DNA from 3 places in the Paenibacillus sp. JT22N1 genome. Region 2 is predicted to be linked to each of the others. Evidence: predicted binding sites of a transcription regulator. Region 2 holds the regulator's gene; each other region holds the start of a gene.
What was found. The regulator Rex, encoded in region 2, represses fermentation and respiration genes when NADH is low (regulators of the CRP and FNR family bind a similar motif). The targets are predictions, from matches to a motif close to TTGTGAAATATTTCACAA.
Positions count from the first base shown of each region.

Region 1: AC58UU_RS30345 (DoxX family membrane protein) is a predicted target of Rex. The motif match lies at 1,749-1,766, and genes of this name have one in related genera.
Region 3: AC58UU_RS15925 (nitrate/nitrite transporter) is a predicted target of Rex. The motif match lies at 1,638-1,655, and genes of this name have one in related genera.

Region 1 covers NZ_JCAUAW010000019.1:116,765-124,462, forward strand. Annotated here, with positions in the region: gene AC58UU_RS30330 (cytochrome c oxidase subunit II) at 1-116, opposite strand, end outside; gene AC58UU_RS30335 (cytochrome c oxidase subunit 2A) at 151-315, opposite strand; gene mobA (molybdenum cofactor guanylyltransferase) at 424-1,035, opposite strand; gene AC58UU_RS30345 (DoxX family membrane protein) at 1,165-1,689, opposite strand; gene AC58UU_RS30350 (MBL fold metallo-hydrolase) at 1,868-2,824, shown strand; gene AC58UU_RS30355 (Ger(x)C family spore germination protein) at 2,968-4,089, opposite strand; gene AC58UU_RS30360 (GerAB/ArcD/ProY family transporter) at 4,114-5,232, opposite strand; gene AC58UU_RS30365 (spore germination protein) at 5,240-6,706, opposite strand; gene AC58UU_RS30370 (carbohydrate ABC transporter permease) at 6,874-7,698, opposite strand, start outside.
Region 2 covers NZ_JCAUAW010000006.1:207,511-215,208, reverse strand. Annotated here, with positions in the region: gene dinG (ATP-dependent DNA helicase DinG) at 1-1,414, shown strand, start outside; gene AC58UU_RS13970 (redox-sensing transcriptional repressor Rex) at 1,417-2,037, shown strand; gene AC58UU_RS13965 (inorganic phosphate transporter) at 2,078-3,079, opposite strand; gene AC58UU_RS13960 (DUF47 domain-containing protein) at 3,143-3,769, opposite strand; gene AC58UU_RS13955 (amidohydrolase) at 4,015-5,310, shown strand; gene AC58UU_RS13950 (cell wall elongation regulator TseB-like domain-containing protein) at 5,352-5,846, shown strand; gene AC58UU_RS13945 (hypothetical protein) at 5,961-6,491, shown strand; gene AC58UU_RS13940 (AAA family ATPase) at 6,484-7,698, shown strand, end outside.
Region 3 covers NZ_JCAUAW010000007.1:205,024-212,721, reverse strand. Annotated here, with positions in the region: gene AC58UU_RS15935 (anthranilate phosphoribosyltransferase) at 1-555, opposite strand, end outside; gene AC58UU_RS15930 (ANTAR domain-containing response regulator) at 552-1,202, opposite strand; gene AC58UU_RS15925 (nitrate/nitrite transporter) at 1,671-2,912, shown strand; gene nirB (nitrite reductase large subunit NirB) at 3,153-5,573, shown strand; gene nirD (nitrite reductase small subunit NirD) at 5,603-5,959, shown strand; gene AC58UU_RS15910 (molybdopterin oxidoreductase family protein) at 6,037-7,698, shown strand, end outside.

The DNA.
Region 1 (7,698 bases), on a different contig from region 2:
TCACTTGGCGGTTTTACCCCCATGGCAAACGCGGAAACACCCAATACGCCAAGGAACACGATCAGCATGCTGATGCCAATTGCTAGCCAAATTTTCTCAAGTTTATGAATATGCATGGCTTAAACCACCCTTTTCTAATCGTGAAATGAACTACTGTCTGTACAGAAATAATAGAAATACAGCTACCCAGGTTATGGCCAGAAAAGCTCCAAGCAGCATGACCGAGGCAAATGTGCCTTTCAATACTGGTTCTTGATCTGCCTTGTTTATTCTCATTTGTTCGGGCTGCTCATTGCTTAATTTTCTAATACTCATATCAGACCCACCTCCAACTTAAAATCTAGCTATCCTCATTCTAGGAGCATTCTCCCGGGGCCACTATGATTTATGTCACATTCCGTATCTAAGAAAGGATACAATTCCTTACATCCCCGTCTTCACGGCGTGTTGGAAAGCTAGATAATCGTCCATGGTCTTGATACTCGCGATGAATTTCAAATCGACGCCATTCATCTGCAAATAGTCATCCCCTAACTCACTCCAGAAAATATGTTCCAGTAAAGCAGAAAACCGAGTTTCACCTTTATTGAGCAGTGGAAGAATCTTTGTCTTGCATTCTCGATCATAAATCCCATGCAGGGGAACTAATTTACCTGATACAAAAGGAATTACAGCCTCAATACCTTCCCGCTTTCTGTTCCACAAAAGTTCGGCAGCTTTGTACGAAATAAAAGGCATATCACATCCAACAACCCATACAGATGAATGCTTAGCTAGCGACAATCCCGCATGCATGCCCCCAAGCGGTCCATTGCCGGTGTGAAAATCCGTAATGATCCGTACCGAACGGTCCAAGATAGGAAGATACGACTTAGGATCGTTGGTTACAACAATGATTTCATCACACAATATCTTCATCCGATCCACTTGGCGAACAATGAGTGGCTGTCCACCAAAAGGAAGTAATGCTTTCAGTTCCCCATTCATTCGACGGTTCGCTCCACCAGCCAAAATGACGCCCGTAAGCATCACCATCACACTCCCTCTATCCCGTTTTGTAGTGAGAAAAAAACACCTACTCTTCTTCAGCGGACTGAGTCAAAGAGTAGGTTCTTTTCGCATATATGAACATCCTTTGTAAATTACCCGCTCCAATGTTCTCATTTATTTATATTTTGGCTTCAAATGAAGTCTATCGACTAGTTTATCAAACCATTTGTGAAGATACGGAAGGATCAGATGGTCAACGCCGAACTTGCCTGCGTTAGCGCCTGCGGCGATGATAAAGAATCCAAGAAGTACTAACCATGGATTGCTGCTAACCGTTCCAGCGAACATATACATAAAGTTCATTAATAATCCAAAGAATATGGCTGTAGTCGTCAGTGCGCCAAGAATCAGACCCAAACCAACTAACAATTCCCCCCAAGGAACTATCGTATTGAAGATGCCCACATTGGGGAGGGCAAAGCTTTTCAAGAAAGCAACGTAATTCGCGTAAACCATATCCGTAGTTCCCGATTCAAGGACTGGTTTCGCAATTGCGCCTTTCAGATAACCCGTTGCGTCAAATGGCTTTGCTCCGGCGATTTTATGCCATCCCGCTGTCATCCACTCCCAACCAACATACAAACGAATAATCGTCAACATCATGGCCGCGTAACGATTTCCCCTTAACCACTTCATCATTTGAACCATCTCCTTTTTTTCTTTTCTGGCTTCATTATATTTCAAAAAAACATTCCGGTATGTGAAATAGATCACACCTCACGGACATTGACAAAAGCAATAAGATTCTACATCTTAATAGATACGGAGATAATATTTTAAAGGACTTATAGGGGCTTGCTGAGGGGAGTAGCGATTTATGGCACGCAAACGTTATAGCAATGCGGATCCAGCCGCGAAGGTGAAAACATGGAAGGAAATTCGCCGATGGCAGCAAGAACGAAAGGGGAAAGTTAAAGATCTCAGCTTACGCATAGGCCAAGCAGAACATAAGCAGCAAGAGCTGCTTATGAATAACCACAGCGAAACAACGATCACTTGGATAGGACATTCGACTTTCCTGTTGCAGATGGCGGGCTTGACGATCGTTACGGACCCGGTTTGGGCGAACCGGATGGGCTTTGCACGCAGACTAGAGGCGCCAGGACTTACACTTGATGAAATACCTCCGGTTGATATCGTCTTGCTCTCTCATTCGCATTATGATCACCTGCACGTCGGATCATTGCGCAAGCTGAAAGGCTCGCCTGTCGCACTAGTGCCTGAAGGACTTGGCTTGAAGATGAGGCGGCTAGGAATGAGTACGGTCCACGAGCTGCCCTGGTGGGGGAAGACGACGGTCGGGCCGCTGGAGTTTCATTTCGTTCCAGCGCAGCATTGGACTCGGCGAACGCTGACGGATACGAACAAGTCGCTTTGGGGAGGCTGGGTGATCAATCGATCAGCAGAGTTATTAGTGGATGGCGAGGAAAACAACGATGCGATTTATTTTGCCGGCGACAGCGGATATTTCCAGGGCTTCCGCGACATCGGAGCGAGATTTCCAGGTATTCGCTATGCGCTTATGCCAATCGGCGCTTACGAGCCGGAGTGGTTTATGGGGATGCAGCACGTTACACCGGAGGAGGCGATTCAGGCGTTCCTCGATGTTGGAGCCGCGACGTTCATCCCGATGCATTATGGCGCTTTCCGGCTAGCCGATGATACGCCGCAGGAAGCACTTGACCGGTTGTTGGCCGATTGGCAGCGAAGGGAGCTCGACTCAAGTCGTCTTCAGCTATTGAAACACGGGGAAACACTGGTGGACCAAGGATAAACGACTCCGTCGTCCTTCTGGGACGAGCACGTTTGTCAAGGTAGATGCGCAGCAAAAGTATAAAACTTATACTTTCTTATCTACTGACATAGCAATAAAGCTGCCTTGGACTAAGCCAATGGCAGCTTTTGCTTTCTGATCCTTCATTCAATAGCACCGGTATGTCTCAATGTGAAATTTACGCTAACGTTGATTTTTGCTTCTCTGAACATGGGGTGCCACTTTGCTTTGGTTAGCTTTGAGTCTCTTATTTTACTCCGATAAACCTCACCGAACCCGACAGTATCAGATTCATTCGATTGCAAACTCGCGATGAATGTTTCTATTTCCTCCTTCAGTTTTTTTCCAATTTCTTTCTCTAATGCGGATACAGCCCCGGGCTTATCTAAGGAATAAGGAGCCGAAATTTCTTGAAGATCCCCGTGTATCGACACCGACACTATAAATTCTGGTACTTTCGTGTCAAGAAGCTTAATTTTACTGCTGCTTTTCGCAGTGGCGAACACAATTTTAACTTCTTTATCTGGATGCTTCATGTACTTCGCTAAAGGTTCGGTGTCTGCTACGAGTTCGAAGTTTCCCTCCTTCTTCGTATTGAGTAGTACTTTAAGCAGAAATCCTTGCCGCGGCGAAGCTTCATGAACCATACGGTCATCATGAAACAAAGCTAGTCCTTTGATATAAACTTCATTGCCCTTTCGTTTCAGTAATGGAATCACTGGATCTTTGCCTTCACTGTAATAATCACGAAGAAAATCTTGGAGTGTTGGAGAAGGAAGTTCTTCTCTCTCCGAATTTTGTCTTAAGTTTTCATAGAGATACATGCCAATATTCGATATTTCCCGATAGCGATGCGTTAAAATGTGTGAAGCTTCTCCATCACTTACGCAAAGGTAGATCATATCTCCGAGCGCTGGGTCACGGGACAAGGTATCAACTAGATCGATGATCCCTTTGGAGGCAAGCTTTTTGCCGTACATGACGACCCGCACTTGTCCTCCAACCAAATATTTGCTAAGCTCTCGATTCGAAGAAATGCGCGAACCTTTACTGGTATATGCCGTACTGGCTACGACCTGCGTCTTTTCTCTGGCGCTCGGATCGATTTTTTGCAAGACCGATGTTGTAAGTATGCGTTCTTTCTCAAGAGAGTCGTATCCGATAATAATGCCAAGCGCCAAATTCTCTAATATGAATGGTTTGACACATCCCGAGAACAAAACGACTGTGCCGAGCAATAGAGATAGACATAGCGGTCTTCTCACGCATTTCACTCCCCGAGAGTAATCCTAGCGTTGAACGGTTCTTTTTTTATATGCATGTACAGATTTCACCAACAGAAAAAGAAGGGGTGGATAAAGAAAGATCACATAGGTAGACACGGAGTTCAAGATAGAGTTCATCTTATATATTTGTCCATGTTTTTGGAACAAAAAGGAGCATGCGAAAAGGATGACACAGAATACGGCTAACGTCCGCTTTTGATTTAGCTGAAAAACACGCTTCATTCCACGTAGGATGACCCATGTAAATAACATTAAATTGCATACTAGGATAAGCATCCAGATCGGAATCGCAATGTATTCGAATCGTTCCAGAAACGGAAATCGGATGATTTTCAAAAAACTAAAAGTGGCCCAAATCGTTTTTGGCATCTGATTTTGACTATAATAAACGATAGAAATGACCATGATGAACAAATAAAACAGGTTGCTAAGAAGAACACCTACTTGAGCGTAACGATTAGCGTTTTGTTGATCTCGAATGAACGGATACAGAAAGTAAATAACCTCAAACCCAGCAAGCGTCAGCGGCATTTTACTCGCTCCTTGTAACAACTGGGAAGGCGTGGCTTCCATGACCGGAAGCAAAAAACTCCACTGGGCATGCTTGATCGCCGCATAAAAAAGTAGCGTGGTCATGATCCAACAAACAAAACCAAACATGCACATTCCAATAATCACTCGAATTCCGCCAGTCAGACCATATGCAATTAGCGTAATGAAAAGCAGCATTAGGAGCCATGTTGGGAAATCGGGAAATATCCAGGACTGAACAGTTTCAATATACGTGCGGGAGATCGTCAAGACGTAGAATGCGAAATAGGTCATAAACAAGAGGCTAAGAATCCGCCCTACCCATTTTCCGAATAGTGCATAATGAATACCGAACAAGTCCGCAGAATCATAATGCGCTAGCGTGCGAATCATCAACCAAACGGAAAGATGTGCGGCTAAACCGGACACAATGACCGAAATCCAAGCATCATGACCCGCTGATTTAAAAATGACTCGCTGGAATCCGAGCACGCCCACACCCAATTGGGCTTTACTGATTACAAAAATAAGTAGGAACGCTTGAAACATTAAACCTTTCCTCGGTTTATCCGAAATCTCCATTTTTGTCATCACCCGTCTACTCGTCGATGTCTTTCTTCTGCTTCGCTTTATTCTTATTGAACCTTTGCTTATTCGGCGTGCGTGTAAAGGTAGAACGAGCGGAGAGAAGTGGAAAAGGCAGTCGAATGACCGTATCTACCATGTCCCTCCATCGCGGAGGAAAGATCGGATGCATATACGGATGTCCAAGACTCGTTTGACGTAAGAGATGTATGAGTAATAAACAAATCGTGAAAACAATACCGATCCCACCCCAAATTCCAGCAGCTATAATCATCGGAAAGCGGACAAATCGGATACTAATGCCCATTAAGTATATGGGTGTTGTAAACGAAGACAGAGCAGCCAAGGCGACAATCATAATTAAGATGTTGCTCGTAAATCCGGCCTGAACCGCCGCTTGTCCGATAACAATACCTCCCACGATACCCATCGTTTGCCCAACCTTGGTTGGTAGTCTAGCCCCGGCTTCACGTAGAAGTTCAATCGTAATTTCTAGAAATAACGATTCAAATAAAGGCGGAAACGGCACTTTGGAACGCGACTGGGATAGCGGAACAAGCAGACTAGGAGGAATGATCTCATAATGAAACGTTAATGCTGCAACATACGCAGGGGTCAAAAGGATCGAGATGAAGATGGCCAAGAACCTCAATCCTCTAATGAACATCGCTATATTCCAATGCAGGTAATGATCTTCCGGTGATTTGAAAAAATCAAGGAATGTGCTTGGTCCTACAATTGCAAAATTGCTGCCATTGACAAGCAGAACAACTTTACCCTCCAATAAGCTAAAACTGACACGATCGGGTCGTTCGGTTACGATCATTTGAGGAAAAATAGACATAGAATTGTCTTCAATAAGCTGGACCAGAAGGGTGCTCCCGATGACACCGTCTACTTCCAGTTCCGAAATCCGCTGACGCAGCGTATTGACGGTCTGCTCTTCAGCGACATCTTTCAAGTATAGCAATTGCACCTGAGTTCTCGTTATTTCACCAATTTCAAATGATTCATTACACAGGTTTTCATGAGCAATAATTGCGCGAACGATACCCAGATTCGTTTCCAACGATTCGGTGAACCCGATCTGAGGCCCGATCACATTCGTTTCGATTTCAGCTATGGACGGAGATCGTCTTGGTTGCATAGATGTATTGACCAGTATGGCGTCTGTTTGTCCAACTTTATATACCACTGTCCAACCGCGCAGCAGCAAGATAATGACTTGCTCCATTTCACAAGTAAGGTCGGTCTGGCCAATAGGGATTAATTCAGCAAGTCCCTCCATCGAGAATGGTTCTAGCCGGGTTTGCTGTAGGGAACTGAGCAGTTGATGGTTAACGAGATTAGAGTCAACTAAATTACCGAAATAAATGAGATTAAGGTCATCGTTAGCATGTTTGACGATAAGATCCGAACAATTATGGAGCAGGCTTTTCAATGATTCTTCGAAAAGATCAACGGAATTCGGTAATTCCATACATATCACCTTTAACCATAGTATCCATATTTTCTCCATAGTTATGCATGGGAAACAACGCAAACAGCTAGAGGAAAAAGACATAGACCCTTAAATGGCTAATGGCTTCGCCTTTTAAAAAGGCGAAGCCATAGCTGTTCTAATTTATTCACATAAACTTTCTCTTTTCAACCTTTTATACCGCTAAAGGTAATTCCGCTAATAAACGTTTTCTGGAGAAAAAAGAACAGGATAATAACGGGTAATGTCATCAAGGTGGATACGGCCATTAATAGGCCCCATTCAGAACCTTTTTGACTTTGGAATTGCTGCAATCCGAGTGAGACCGTATAGGTAGGTTCATTGGTTAAATAGAGCAAGGGACCAATGAAATCTGTCCAACTTCCCATAAATTGAAACAGTGCCACAGCTAAAACGGCGGACTTGGCTAACGGGAACATGATTTGTAGATAAATGCGGAACTCACTAGCGCCGTCTATGCGTGCTGCTTCGCGCAGGGCATCGGGCAGCCCAAGAAAAAACTGCCTTAATAAGAAGATGTAAAACGGTACTCCAAAAAATTGGGGAACAATGAGCGGAAGAGCTGTTCCAACCCAACCTAATTTAGTAAACAAAAGAAAAAGGGGAATCATGGTGACTTGACCGGGAATCATCATAACAGCAAGGGTAACGAAGAACAACACGCCGCGACCGCGCCACTCCAACTTGGCAAAACTATATGCGACCAACGGACAGGATATGATCACACCAAGCGTACTAACTATAGTAATAATCGCCGTATTTTTTAAATATGTCCAGAAAGGGATGTACTCTACCGCACGGGAATAGTTACTCCACTGAAATGGATGTGGGATCCACTCTGGGGGAAATGTAAAGATTTGTGTGAGCGGTTTCAAGGACGTTGAGACCAGCCAAATAAACGGGATAATGAAAAAGAATGAAGCAATAATTAGGCATAAATGAGCTAACGTTCGGTTAATTTTTTTAATAGT
Region 2 (7,698 bases):
TATTGAGCTGCATTCTTCCGCATTTTATCATTCGTTGCTATGGCTATATAAAGATAATCGCAGCGGCCAATTACCGATGCTGCGGTTTCGATTGCAGAAATCGGATGAGCAGCCGGAACGCGCTGCCGCTTGGAGTCAAACCATTGACGGGCTCTTTCCCAAAATCGTGCAAATCAAAGAGGATTGGGATCGGCTCAGCGAAGCGCTCTATGAACTGTTATCTTCTAGGAGCGATCCTTCGCAATCGGAAAACTCACAATACGTACTGCGGATGAAGCCCGAAACGCTTCCACCCGAGTGGCGAGAGCTTCTGATCATGGAAGACAATATTTATTTGAATGCGAATGATTTACTCCGCACGCTTGATAAATTGTTAAATGAAGTGAAGGACATGCAGGAAGTTTTTGGGGTCCAAGGTTTAGTCACCGATTTGAATGGCACGGTAAAAGAACTGTACAACCATCGAGATGCCCTGCACTTTTTTATGAAAATGGCCGATGAGGGTTATGTGTATTGGATGGAAGCGGGTACCTATGCGAAATCGAAGTCGCTGCAGCTTGTATCGGTGCCTACCGATGTAAGTGGGCTGCTTCAGCAGCATTTCTTTGAGACCAAAGACAGTATTATTCTGACCTCCGCGACTTTGTCTGTTAATAAGTCTTTTCAATATTCAGCGGATCAATTAGGATTAGTCATTCCTGAGGATGAAGAATCGGGCAAGCTAAAAACCGTTCAATTGCCATCTCCATTTAATTATAGAGAGCAAGCTCTCGTCGTGATTCCTCGGAACTTCCCGACGATCAAAGGTGCCGGAGATCCTGTTTTTATTAACGCACTTATTGAGTCGCTTAGTGATGTTGCGCGAATTACCAAAGGACGTATGTTGATTTTGTGCACTTCGAATCGTATGCTAAAGCAAATTTATGCCGGCATGAAGGATCTCTTGAAGCCACATGGAATTACAGTGCTCGGACAGGGGGTTGACAGCGGCAATCGGAGTAAACTGACCCGGATGTTCCAAGATAACAAAATGTGCGTCCTACTGGGCACCAGCTCGTTCTGGGAGGGTGTCGATATTCCAGGAGATGCGCTAAGCTGTCTTGCTATTATACGATTGCCGTTTCAACCGCCAAATCATCCTCTTGTCGAGGCGAAATGTGAAAATATTAAGAAACGCAATGAGAATCCATTTATGAAATTTTCTGTACCGCAGGCTGTCATTCGATTTAAGCAGGGCTTTGGCCGACTTGTCAGACGTGCATCCGATAAAGGCATCGTTATCATCTACGATACTCGTGTCATTGATACGTATTATGGCAAGCACTTCCTTTATTCATTGCCTGGTCCGAAGATAGAGCATATGACGACCGAGCAAATGTTACCTAGGATTGAAGAGTGGATGGGGGAGGCGTAGAGTTGAAAACACAAAAAATATCGGAAGCCGTCGTTCGGAGGCTGCCCATTTATTTACGCTTTCTGAATGAACTTGCAATGAAAAATGTATCGACGGTATCTTCGCAGGATTTGGGTCAAAAACTCGATCTGAATCCGGCACAGATTCGCAAGGATTTGGCTTATTTCGGGGAATTCGGCAAAAAGGGAATCGGTTACGACATTGCTTATCTAATTGAGAAGATTAGACAGATCTTGAAGTTGGATCGCCATATTCAAGTTGCTCTTGTTGGAGCGGGTAACCTAGGCCGCGCTTTATGCAATTATAATACTTACTTACGCAATGATATGAAAATTGTCGCAGTTTTTGATGCAATGCCAAGCAAAGCTGGGGAATCGATCAACAATCTTATTGTTCAACCGATGCATGAGATGAAGAGTGTTTTATCTGAATTAGGCGTTCGCATCGGCATCATTACGGTTCCTGCGAATGAAGCTCAAAATGTAGCCAATCAATTCGTAGAATGCGGGATCGAAGCCATATTGAATTTTGCTCCCGTTATTATTAAGGTTCCTCCCGAAGTGCGTGTGCATCATGCGGATTTTACAACAGAATTGCAAAGTTTAGCTTATTATTTGGATTAGAAAAAGGCACGACCCGATTACCTGGGGCGTGCCTTTATTTTTAGAAAATGAATCTGAATAAAACGAAGTAGATCGAGAATGCGAGCGCGATGCTGATTGGAATCGTAATAACCCAAGTGATCAACATGCGTCCAACCGTGCCCCATTGAACTTCATGGAAGCGCATGACACTGCCTGTCCCGATAATCGCGGAAGAAATAACATGAGTCGTTGATAATGGTTTACCCAAATGAGTAGAGAACTGAATAACGAGTGATGACGTTAAGTCCGAGGCAAAACCATTGATCGGCTCGATTTTAACAATCTTACCGGAAACGGTTTTAATAATTCGCCATCCACCGATGGATGTTCCTAGTCCCATGGCCAATGCGGCAGCAATTTTCACCCAGAGAGGTACTTCCAGGTCTGTTTGAACACCGGCTGCGACCAAACCAAATACGATAATCCCCATTGCTTTTTGTGCATCGTTCCCACCATGGGAGTATGAAAGTAATCCCGCGGATAAAATTTGCAAGGTACGGAATATGCGATTTAGCTTCGATCTAGATGTATTTCCAGACCATATAACGATGTACTTGATCAAAATCATAATTAGGTAACCTAGGGCGAAAGCAATAATGGGCGATAGTACTAAAATGATAATAATTTGAGTAAAACCATTCCAATTCACCGAATGGACCCCAGCACCAGCGATAACAGCTCCAGCTAGCGAACCAAGGAGTGTATGCGAAGAAGATGAGGGAATCGCCAGATACCAGGTCAACAAGTTCCAAATGATAGCCGCAAGTAAAGCAGCAATGACGATTTCAACGCCATTTTCAATTTTGGCTGGGTTCGCTATGCTTCCTCCAACGGTTTTGGCAACCTTAGAGGAAACCATGGCTCCGACAAAGTTGAGTGTGGCGGCCATGGCGATGGCTACACGGGGACTTAATGCACGAGTGGAGATGGAAGTTGCAATCGCATTAGCCGTATCGTGAAATCCATTAATGAAATCAAAAAGTAAGGCAAGCACAACGATAACGATTAAATAAGTTAACATGATTTCCTCCTAAGAGTTTTCCATTTGGAAAACTTTCTTCGTAAACATGGACACGAATGTGCCTTATGAATAACGAAGTACAACGCTATCAAGGATATTGGCTACATCTTCACAAGCATCCGTTGTTTCTTCCAAACGCTCATAGATTTCTTTTAATTTAAAATCTTCGTACAGGTCTTTACGTGTGATGAAAATTTGGCGAATCCCTTCGCGCATCAAACGGTCTCCGTCATTCTCGAGGGAATTAATAGCAACCGTATGCTCAGGAATTTGCATGTATTTTTTCTTCGCCAGAAGCTTGAACGCATCCAGCATATGCTGGCAAGAGTCTACAATGACAGCAGAAAACTCTTTCATATAAGAATCTGTATGGGATACAGAAAGATAGTCGAAACGAGCAATTGTAGCTTCAATACCATCTGTTACATCATCCACTTTGGAGGCTAGAACCATAATATCTTCACGATCAATCGGTGTAATAAATACTTTGTTTAAACCTTTAAAAATTTCGTGAGTAATGGAATCGCCTGCATGCTCTAAATCGTTAATCGCTTTTACATACTCAATAGGCGGTTTATCACCCATCATGGCTGTGCGAAATAGTTGAGCAGTTTGCAATGCGTTTTCTGCAGCACGGATGAGAAGTTGCAAGAAATCGACTTCGTTCTTTTTCGTGAATAACGTTGTCATATAATCCTCCTATATTTTACTATATGTACTAATTTTTGATCGAATATATAAGATAAACAGACCAAATGGTAGAAAAAACTCACAAAGTTAAAAGTATCATAACAATTGCATCGAAAGCAACGAAAATTCAGTGACATTTTACAATTTCTTAACATCACTTGGCTTCCTTGATTTTACAAGCCCGAAGATGTAAAGTTTAAAAAGCAATGTCATTAATAGAATGAGCATAGAGAGGGATTTTTAGTATGAAAAAAACATTAATTATGAACGGTTTTTTTATCTCAAATAATGAAGCGAAATCGTCTATAAAAGGCTGTATGGTTATAGAGGGCAGCCAGATTACATACATCGGTGAGGAAATACCTGAACCTCGAGAAAATTATGACGAAGTCATTGACGGCACGAACAAGCTTTATATGCCTGGTCTTGTGAATACGCATGGTCACGCAGCGATGTCGCTTTTACGCGGATACGGTGACGATCTTGCTCTCCAAATTTGGTTAGAAGAGAAAATGTGGCCGATGGAAGCCAAATTCAGCGCCCAAGATGTGAAATGGGGGACGCAGTTATCTATTCTAGAAATGATTAAAGGCGGTACGACGACTTTTGTAGATATGTATGACCATATGAACGAAGTTGCTAAGTCCGTTGAAGAGTCAGGTATGCGCGGTGTTTTGACCCGAGGTATTATTGGTCTTTGTCCACCGGACGTACAAGATGCTAAATTGAAGGAAGCCACCGAGTTCGCAAAAAACTGGCATGGCGGTGCGAATGGAAGAATCACGACCATGATGTCTCCACATGCACCCTATACATGTCCACCAGATTATATAGAACGGATTGTTCAAGTGGCTCATGATTTAAACCTGCCCATTCATACCCACATGTCGGAGACAAGCCGTGAAGTTCAAGGGAATGTTGATCAATACGGTTTGAGACCCGTTGCACATTTAGAAAAGCATGGCGTGTTCAGCAGACCGACGCTCATCGCGCATGGTGTTCATCTCACAGATGAAGAAATCAGTATCCTTAAGAAGTATGATGTTCGTATTTCCCACAACCCAGGAAGCAATCTAAAGCTTGCTAGTGGTGTTGCCCGAGTTCCTGAACTTCTTCGTGCAGGCGTGAAGGTTTCGCTTGGAACGGATGGAGCAGCCTCCAATAATAACTTGGATATGTTCGAAGAAATGAGACTCGCCGCGCTGATTCACAAAGGTGTTTCTGGCGATCCTCTAGCTGTGCCTGCGGCAGAAGCGCTTCTAATGGGAACAAAGATGGGTGCAGAATCAGTATGGTTAGACAATGTAGGCCTACTGCAGGCTGGCATGAAGGCAGACTTCATCGCACTGGATATCGACCAACCTCATTTCCTTCCGAAGACGGACTTCGTGTCCCATATTGTTTACTCTGCATGTGCAAAAGATGTAGTTGATGTGTGTGTAGACGGAAATTGGATTGTCCGCAAGGGTGAATGTTTAACACTTGATGAAGAAAAAATTAAGCGTGAGTTTGAACAATGCTTTAATAAGCTCATTGGCTAAGTGATTCCTTGTAAGTTCGTCTGGGGAGGTGAGCGGCGTTCATGAATGCGAAGCGAACAAGGATCATAGCATTCGGTGTATTTATTATTTTGACACTTGGTGTAGTGCTTAGCCGCTTTTATTTAAATGTTCAGAATGAGCACTGGGATGATAAGCGCAAAGCGGTAGAAACAGCTTATGAGAAAAGTATTATGACGAAAGCAACCAAGGTGGATTTCTTCTATGGCGATGAACCACTTCAAATCGTTTATGGTGAAGACAAGCTGGGGCAAGGCGTTATCGTTTGGGTTTCAGACAAAGGGATACACGCTGAGATGACTGCTGAATCGTTCACCGAAGCGCAAGTCCGAGAAACCGTGCTTAAAAAAGCTCCAGAGATTGAAATAGAACGTGTGCTGCCAGGTAAGCTTGGTAATGACTATGTCTGGGAAGTTTTCTATAAAAAGAATGAAAACAGCGGTACACGCTATTTCTATGATTATTACAAATTCAAGGATGGACTCTATATGGATACGTACCGGCTCAGCCTGCATTAGGCTGAGTTTTGTTGTTTCCACTCATTTCATAAGGCTAATGTGTGTATCGCGTGATATACTCATCGTATAGCAATTGAGGCAATAAAATACGTATAGAAAGGGGGACGTTGACTGATGAAGCTGCGTCTCTTACCTGTCGTCATGAGTGTTGTTATATCTGCTGGAGTTTTATTCGGTGGTTGGTTCGCTTATACAAGTTTAGCTATGGAGAATCCATTATCTGATATCATTAGCAAGGTTCCCGGTGTAACGAGCTCAACGATGAAACTGGACAATAACCAAGTTGACATAGAAGTTAGTCTAAACCCAGATGCCAATTTAAGAAATGTAGTCGAACGTATTCATAAAGAAGGTGCATCCATTATCGGTAAGCGTTCTGTGAATATAAATGTGAAAAGTAACCCGTCTGAGAAACTGGATCAGTGGTGGTCTAAAGCATTATTTGAGGTAGCACAAGCAATGGAGACAAAGCATTATGCAGACATTCCAACAACGCTGCAGAAATATGCTGAGGGTGTTCCAACTATGAAAGTAGATAGTGAAATGGATCAAACCTATGTATATATTCGTTTGACAGATGGTGATGCCACCAAATTCATCATGCTACCTAGAACTTCCCAGATAGGAGTGTGGCCGAATGAGTAAAATTTATAAAGAAATTGGGATTGGATTTATACCGGTTCTACTGATCTTTTTAGCTTATCTAGGTGTAAATGTGATACCTATCCTGTTTGTTAGTGTATTGGGTGTTTCCTTGTTTTATATGATTAAAAGCCGCGGCGGTGCTGGGATATCTGCTGGTGGTGGAGATCGTAAAAGCAAAAATCGGACGCCTTCGTATTTAACGTTTGATGAGATTGGCGGACAGGATCGGGCTAAGAAAGAATTGATGGAAGCTCTTGATTTTCTGATCAAGCATGAAGAAATTAAGAAATTAGGTATTCGTCCACTCAAAGGGATTCTGCTTACTGGCCCTCCTGGAACAGGGAAAACGTTAATGGCTAAAGCGGCCGCGCATTATACGAATTCTGTTTATATGGCTGCTTCAGGTAGTGAATTTGTTGAAATGTACGTCGGTGTCGGTGCAAGTCGTGTACGTGACCTTTTTAAAGAAGCTAGAACACGTGCTGTTAAAGAAGGCAAAGACAATGCGATTATTTTTATTGATGAGATTGATGTTATCGGCGGTAAACGGGATGGCGGTCAACATCGTGAGTACGATCAGACGCTGAACCAGCTATTAACTGAAATGGATGGTATTCATACGAATGATGCTCCCCGTATTTTGATCATTGCAGCAACGAACCGCAAAGAAATTCTCGATAGTGCTTTATTGCGTCCTGGCCGTTTTGACCGTCATATTGAAGTGGACTTACCGGATAAGAAAGGGCGTCTGTCCATTCTCGATATTCATGTAAAAAATAAACCGCTGGCTCAAGGCGTTTCTTTGGATATGATCGCTGATCAAACCTTTGGTTTCTCTGGTGCACAGCTAGAGGGCGTTCTGAATGAGGCCGCCATTTATGCCATGCGAGAAGATAAACTGGCTATCGAACAGCACCATCTAGCTTCCGCGATTGATAAAGTGATGATGGGGGAAAGAACGGATAAGGAAACGGCGCAAGAGGAAAAAGAGCGGGTCGCTTATCACGAATTAGGTCACGCGATTGTTGCTGAAATTGTTCGCCCTGGCTCTGTTTCTCAGGTTACCGTTAGTCCGCGGGGGAAAGCGCTGGGATATGTGCGTCATAATCCGCCTAAAGATCATTATTTATACACCAAGGATTATATTGAGCAGCAGATCATGATCGCTCTCGGCGGCGCCGCGGCTGAAGAAATCTTCTATGGTGGA
Region 3 (7,698 bases), on a different contig from region 2:
CAGTTTCTCTGCTGTGTTGAACACGGTCCGCAGACCGAGTTCCTTGCGCAGTTCGCGCAGCTCGCCGAGCGGTGCACACCAGCTCTCCGTTGGTGCGAACAGGAAGCCTGTTCGCGCTGCAGCTGATATGAGCGCTTCGCGTGACGCGTCAAGCGCGGGTACATCAAGTGCCGCTAGCACATCGGACAGCGTGATGCCCCATTTAGGCGGCATGCTCGGACTGCCGTGCAGCGTAGTGGGAAGTCCGCAGGCCGCGAGAACGAACGCGGTCGGTAAAGTCGCGATGAACGTACGTGAGCGTCCATCATAAGGTCCGGCGCAATCCATGCTGCCGGGTATTGGATAGGTATGGATACGCTGGCGCAAGGCATCGATGAAGGCCTTTAACTCATCAGGAGATTCCATTTTGATACGTTCTGCAACGAGAAAAGCGCCCATTTGAGCCTGTGTAGCGGCTCCGGTTAGAATGAGCTCCGCTGCTTGGGAAGCCTCTTCATAGGAAAGGTCTCTGGCTCCGCGCTTTCCGCGGCCTACTTCTTTTAATAAAGATATCATCGTTTGCGACCTCCTTGTTTCTGATCCTTTAGTATTTGATACACCTTGACAATGGAGGTAGCGACGTCTACCATACGTTTACGTTCATTCATGGCTTGTTTGCGCAAAAAATCATAAGCCTCTGCTTCAGAGATACCTTTGATTTCACATAAGATTCGCTTCGCTTGATCGACCCATTTGCGCTCCTCCAGTTTGGAGAGAAGCTGTTCGCGCTCTTGCTGCCATTCGGTTCGTTGGAAGTAATGATTCACACCAAGGAGCAGCGCACAGTGAATTTCAAGAGGACTCATCGCAGAACCGATCAAGCCATCAATACCCGTGTCCATTCTACATTCATTAGAAGGAAAAGTGCGAGCATCACACCACCAGAACAGGGGAAGACTGCGATGAGCAAGTACACGCGAGCGCCATGGTTCCACTTGATCAGGACCTACTGATAATAAAACAGCATCGACCTTGGGGATCATAAATGAAATTTCTTTTACATTAGATGCTACATATATGCGAAATCCTAAATCCTTCAGCGTCGCTTCAGGCAAGGATTCCTTTTCATTATTCGTAACATTCAGCTCGGTAATTGACGACGAGGAGGAGGTAGCTGAGCGAGTTTGTTTAAACTCGTCGATCAGAATAAATGATTGTAACATTTGAATACCTCCTATCGTGGATAGCTTCTTACCAAATGGCAACTTCATGTGAGGTTTTGCTGATAAAATGTTTTATTATACGGGATTACTATAGCATATGACCTTAAATTTTGTCGATATGATAGAAGGAATCTCACATATAAAATTTTTGTGTTATGTTTATTGACACGACGGAAATGTCATACTATAATCAAATTAGAAATCGGCACAATGATGTGCCACTAACGAAGGCAATGGCGCCTATCCCCTTACAGATACGTAACAGGATAGGCTATTTATGTTCTTTTTACTGAAAATCAACTAAAATGCTGTTCACGATGATGTGGGCAGCAGTGGCAAAGAGGCCGATAAGCATCCCACACAAGTTGGGGTATGTTTGTCGGCCTTTTCTGTCAAAGAACAGTCAGTCAAACGCTTCAGGGTAGGAAAAAAAGAAGGCGAAAAGCCTCACAAAAGGAGAGGGAATGCATGGTTGATCGGAAAAGTTTTATGCAAGTGGGACACAAAGGGTCATTGTTCAGTTCATTTTTATATTTTGACATGAGCTTCATGGTTTGGGTTCTTCTTGGGCCGATAGCGGTTATTCTAGCTAATGATTTTCATCTGAATGCTGCTGAAAAGGCGAATCTCGTTGCATTACCTACCTTGGGGGGAGCCGTACTTCGATTGGTACTGGGTGTTCTGACAGATAAGATAGGCCCTAAGCTTACAGGACAAATCGGACTGACGTTAACCTTAGTACCTTTATTCTGGGGTTGGCAGTTTGCAAACACGATGGGGGATATGTACTTCGTTGCTCTGATGCTGGGTATTGCAGGAGCAAGTTTTGCGGCAGCATTACCACTTGCCAGTAGCTGGTACCCGCCGCAGTATCAAGGATTAGCGATGGGGATTGCAGGGGCAGGTAACAGTGGAACGATCTTCGCTACCTTATTTGCAAACCGAATAGCACAGCATTATGGAGATTGGCATGTTGTTTTTGGAATTGCGATGATTCCGATTGCATTAACCTTAATCATCTTTAGTGTACTGGCAAAGGATAGCCCGAATAAACCAGCACCGAAAACGGTTAAGGAATACGGCAAAGTATTGAAACAGAAAGATTCCTGGTTGTTCTGTATTTTGTACAGTGTAACATTCGGTGGTTTCGTTGGAATGGCATCTTACTTAACCATCTTCTTCAATACGCAATATGGTCTTGCTCCAGTTAAAGCAGCTGATTTTACTACGATATGCGTAATCGGCGGCAGCTTCTTCCGACCAGTAGGCGGCTGGCTGGCAGACAAAATTGGCGGCATTCGGATGTTAATGGTCTTGTACGGCGTTGTCGCTTTGATGATGGCTGGCATCTCCACATTGCCATCACTTTCCTTAACAACGATTATGCTCTTCATTGCCATGATGGCCTTCGGTATGGGGAATGGATCCGTTTTCCAACTTGTTCCGCAGCGCTTCAAGACGGAAATCGGTGTTATAACTGGAATCGTTGGAGCAGCAGGCGGTTTGGGCGGATACTTCCTACCCAAGATTCTCGGTAACTTGAAACTAACGACAGGTTCTTTTACGCCAGGATTCCTAATCCTAAGTGCTATTGCGATTACATGTCTCTTGTTGATCGCCATTGTGCAAGGGCAATGGAAACGTACTTGGATCGGTGAAGGCGGCAAAGTGAAGGTAGCTCCAGCTTCTATGGATAGTGTGCATGCTTAAATAACAGGTTCAAGCCGCTGGTCGTATGGCCAGCGGCATATAAGTAAAGCCTTTGCTCATGCAGCTTGAGTGTCCAGGCTGCAAGCGCAAAGACGTTTACGACTTACCGTCTTTGGAAGTTCAATCGAACTTCTCAAGCTCCATATCCCAATTTGTCATTTGGGAGCGTGAGCTCCTGAATGGCCCTTTTTCTAAAAAAACGAACTTTTTTAATAGTAAATGGATGGAAGGATGATTACAATGACAGTCAAAAAAGAGAAGTTGGTCCTGGTCGGAAACGGAATGGCGGGCGTTAACGCTGTTGAACATTTACTTAAACTTACACCTGATAAATATGAGGTTACGATTTTTGGCAGTGAACCGCATCCGAACTATAACCGAATCTTGTTGTCCTACGTACTTGCGGGAGATTCCAAAGTAGAGGATATCGTCATTCATCCATATGAATGGTATGCGAATAACCACATCACCTTGCATACCAACCAAACGATTACAGACATTGATACAGCAGCTCAAACTGTAACGAGCGATAAAGGACTGACGGTTTCTTATGATAAATTGATTTTGGCCACAGGATCTAATCCCTTTATGATTCCAATGCCTGGCGCTGATAAAGAAGGGGTTATGGCGTACCGGACCATTCGTGATTGTGAGATTATGATCGAGTCGGCTAAAAAGTATAAAAAAGCGATCGTGATCGGTGGCGGTTTGCTGGGGTTAGAAGCGGCGAGAGGTTTCCTTAACTTGGGGATGAAAGTGGATGTCGTTCATATCGTAGATACGATTATGGAGCGGCAGCTCGATCGTACGGCTTCCAAAATGCTGCAAGCGGCACTTGAAGAGCAAGGCATCAACTTCCTTCTGGAGAAGCAGTCCGCGGAAATCGTGGGCGATAAGCGGGTAACCGGCTTGAAATTCAAAGATGGTACTGTTACTGAGGCTGATCTTATCGTTATGGCTGTAGGGATTCGTCCTAATGTTGAACTTGCGAAAAAGGCTGGCGTTGAGTGCAATCCTGGCATTGTTGTGAATGACTATTTGCAAACGAGTGTTCCAAACGTCTATGCGGTTGGGGAATGCGCGATGCATCGTGGGATTGCTTATGGATTGGTAGCACCGCTCTACGAGCAAGGTGCTGTGCTTGCTAAACATTTGGCAGGCGTGGAAACGGGTCCTTATGAAGGATCTATCCTTTATACGAAGCTTAAAGTATCAGGTGTTGATGTGTTCTCAGGCGGTCAGTTCGGCGATGCGGAAGGCACGAAAGCCATACGCATTCATGATGAGTTCACCGGTGTTTATAAGAAAGTTGTGATTAAAGACAATAAAATCATCGGTGCGGTTCTCTTCGGAGATACGGCGGATGGTACGAGACTTATGCAAATGATTCGGGAAGAAACAGATGTTAGCGGCTTGGAAAAAACGGCCATTTTGACGGATTCATCCGGTGGCGGAGCGGCATCGGGTGTTGCTGATATGAAAGACGATGCCATCATATGCGGTTGTAACGGCGTTACCAAAGGAACGATTTGTTCAGCGATCAAGGATCAAGGATTAACGACAGTTGACGAAGTGAAAAATTGTACGACAGCTTCTCGTTCTTGCGGCGGTTGTAAACCACTGCTTAGTGATTTGTTGGCATTTACACTAGGAGCTTCTTATGATAAGAACGCTGCGAAAGAGACGATTTGCGCTTGTACAGACCATACACGGGATGAAGTCGTTACAGCGATTCGTGATAAAGGGTTATCCCATGTGCGTGAAGTGATGAACGTGCTTGGCTGGAAAAATGAAGAAGGCTGCTCAAAATGCCGTCCTGCACTCAACTATTATCTAGGTATGGTGAGTCCAGATACGTATAAAGACGATAGTACTTCACGTTTTGTAAATGAGCGTATGCACGCAAACATTCAGAAAGATGGAACGTACTCAGTAGTTCCACGGATATATGGCGGTGTAACCAATCCGACGGAATTGAAGCGTATTGCAGAAGTAGCTGAGCAGTTCAATGTCCCTACTGTGAAGTTTACAGGTGGACAGCGTCTTGATTTGCTTGGTGTGAAGAAAGAAGATCTTACTGCGATGTGGGAAGCTTTGGATATGCCTTCCGGTTATGCTTATGGTAAAGCCTTACGAACTGTAAAAACGTGTGTGGGAGAAACCTTCTGCCGATTCGGTACAGGTGATGCGATGGGTGTAGGTATCGAGCTGGAGAAACGGTTTGAACGCTTGAACACTCCTGCCAAAGTAAAGCTTGCTGTATCAGGGTGTCCTCGAAATTGTGCGGAATCAGGGATCAAAGATTTAGGTGTTGTTTCGGTTGATGGCGGTTGGGAGCTTTATGCCGGAGGAAATGGCGGTGTGAAGGTACGCGTGGGTGACCTCTTGACTACTGTCAAGACGGAGCAAGACATTATCGAATATACAGAAGCTTATCTGCAGTACTATCGTGAAACGGGTAAATATGGTGAGCGCACAAGTGAGTGGGTGCACCGACTTGGTATCGAGCATATTCGTGATGTAGTGGAGAATGAGGAAGAGCGCAAACAATTGTGTGCTCGTATGGATTTAGCGCTTTCTGTGACGAAGGACCCTTGGAAACAAGCGATTGATAGCAAAAAAATTCAACGTGACCTTTATGAAGTCGTAGAGCTTAACTAGAAAAAGAGGGAAGTCGGGAGGAGCAGACTATGAAAACACAAGAAGAGCAAGAGCAAATGATTTGGGTGCAAGCCATATCCTATGAGGATTTGGCTGTAAACACAGGGAAAACGATTCGGTATCAAGGAGAAGAGGTAGCACTTTTCAAGCTGAAAAGCGGCAAGCTTCAAGCCATCCAGAACCGCTGTCCTCATAAAGAGGGCGTCCTTGCGGAAGGAATTGTATGTGATGACCACGTCTTCTGTCCGATGCATGATCGCAAGATTCATCTTCCTTCCGGTCTCGTTCAAGCTCCGGATACGGGGTGTGTACGAACGTATTCAACGAAAGTTCATGATGGTACGGTATTTATTGGATTTCCGATCAACAAAGAATTAGCCTGCTAACGCTTTGTTGACCGCATAGGCACATTAAGAATGCATTGAGATTTCATAGAGAGCTTTATCATTGGGGGTGGGGTGTGTTGAAATCAGCACTATTGACTTTACCTAAAGAACAACCCTCCTCCCATTGCTGCTTTTGCAGCATGCAGTGCGGATTGGAGATTATGCCGAGTGAGAAGACGTCAGGTCTCACGATTAAACCAAGCCCGAACTTTCCTGTGGCGACTAGCCGTCTTTGTCAGAAAGGATTGAATGCACTGGATCATGTGCTTCATGCCGATCGGATTCTTGAGCCATTGACTAGGGAGATTGGTGAGCCACGGCGGTGGCGAACTGTCTCTTGGGACCATGCGTTTGCAGACATTGCTGAACGGATTCAAGGACTGCAAGCGATGTATGGCCCTGATGCCATTGGTGTGTATGGCGGGGGCTCACTTACCAATGAAGTTAGTTACTTACTTGGAAAGTTTACCCGAGTAGCACTCAAGTCTAAATACATTGATTATAATGGTAGATACTGTATGTCCTCAGCGGCTGCAGCCAGCAATCAGGCTTTCGGGATCGATCGCGGGATGACAATGCCCCTAACGGAAGTTCCGAATGCGAAATATATCATTCTCGCAGGAACGAATATTGCGGAGTGTCAGCCGACGATGATGCCTTATTTACTTGAAGCGAAGAAAAAAGGCGCAGTGATCGTTACGATTGATCCGCGTAATACCATGACTTCGAAGGTAGCAGATATCCATGTTCGTCTACAACCGGGATTCGACTCTGTATTTATTAACGGACTTCTACATGTCATGGTGGAGGAGAAACTCGTTCATCATCGATTCATTGAAGAACGTACGGTTGGATTTGAGCAATTGAAGGAGGCTGTTAAGCCTTTCACACCAGCGAGAGTGGAGGAGCTAACCGGCGTTCTAGAAGCCGTAATTCGTACGATAGCTCGTGGATTCGCGAAGGCGGAGACGGGGATTGTGCTTACAGCACGTGGCTTGGAACAGCAAGTGAACGGGGTAGAGAACACGCTGAATTACATTAATTTAGCCTTGATCACCGGCAAAATAGGGCGCAAAGGCTGCGGCTATGGCGCCGTAACTGGCCAAGCGAACGGGCAAGGTGGACGCGAGCATGGACAAAAGGCGGACCAACTGCCGGGCTATCGTTTGATCGAAGACCCAGCTGCGCGTGAGCATGTTGCCAAGGTATGGGGCATCGATCCGAGTGAACTGCCGGGCAAAGGGGTTTCTGCTTATGAACTGCTGCAAAAGATAGATGAAGGTGAAATCAAAGCCTTGATCGTCCTCGGATCGAATCCACTCGTATCCAGCCCTAATAACCGAATGGTGGAGCGGGCGCTGCAGAAGCTGGAGTTGCTCGTTGTCGTTGACATGTTCGAAACCGAAACGGCGCGTTATGCCCATTATTTGTTGCCAGGGTCATCCTTTGCGGAAGCAGAGGGTACGATGACCAATCTGGAGGGCCGCGTGTTTCACCGCCAGAAAGCAATGGAGCTTCCGGGAAACAGCAGACTTGATTTCCGCATTATTTGTCAGTTAGCGGAAGCGTTGGGTAGGGGAGCCTATTTTCAATATGCGGGTATTGAAGATGTGTTTCGCGAATTAACAGCTGCTACGGCCGGAGGAAAAGCGGATTATAGTGGCATTACTTACCAAAGGCTTCAGGAGGAGAAAGGCATATTCTGGCCGTGTCCTGCTCCTGATCACCCGGGTACACCG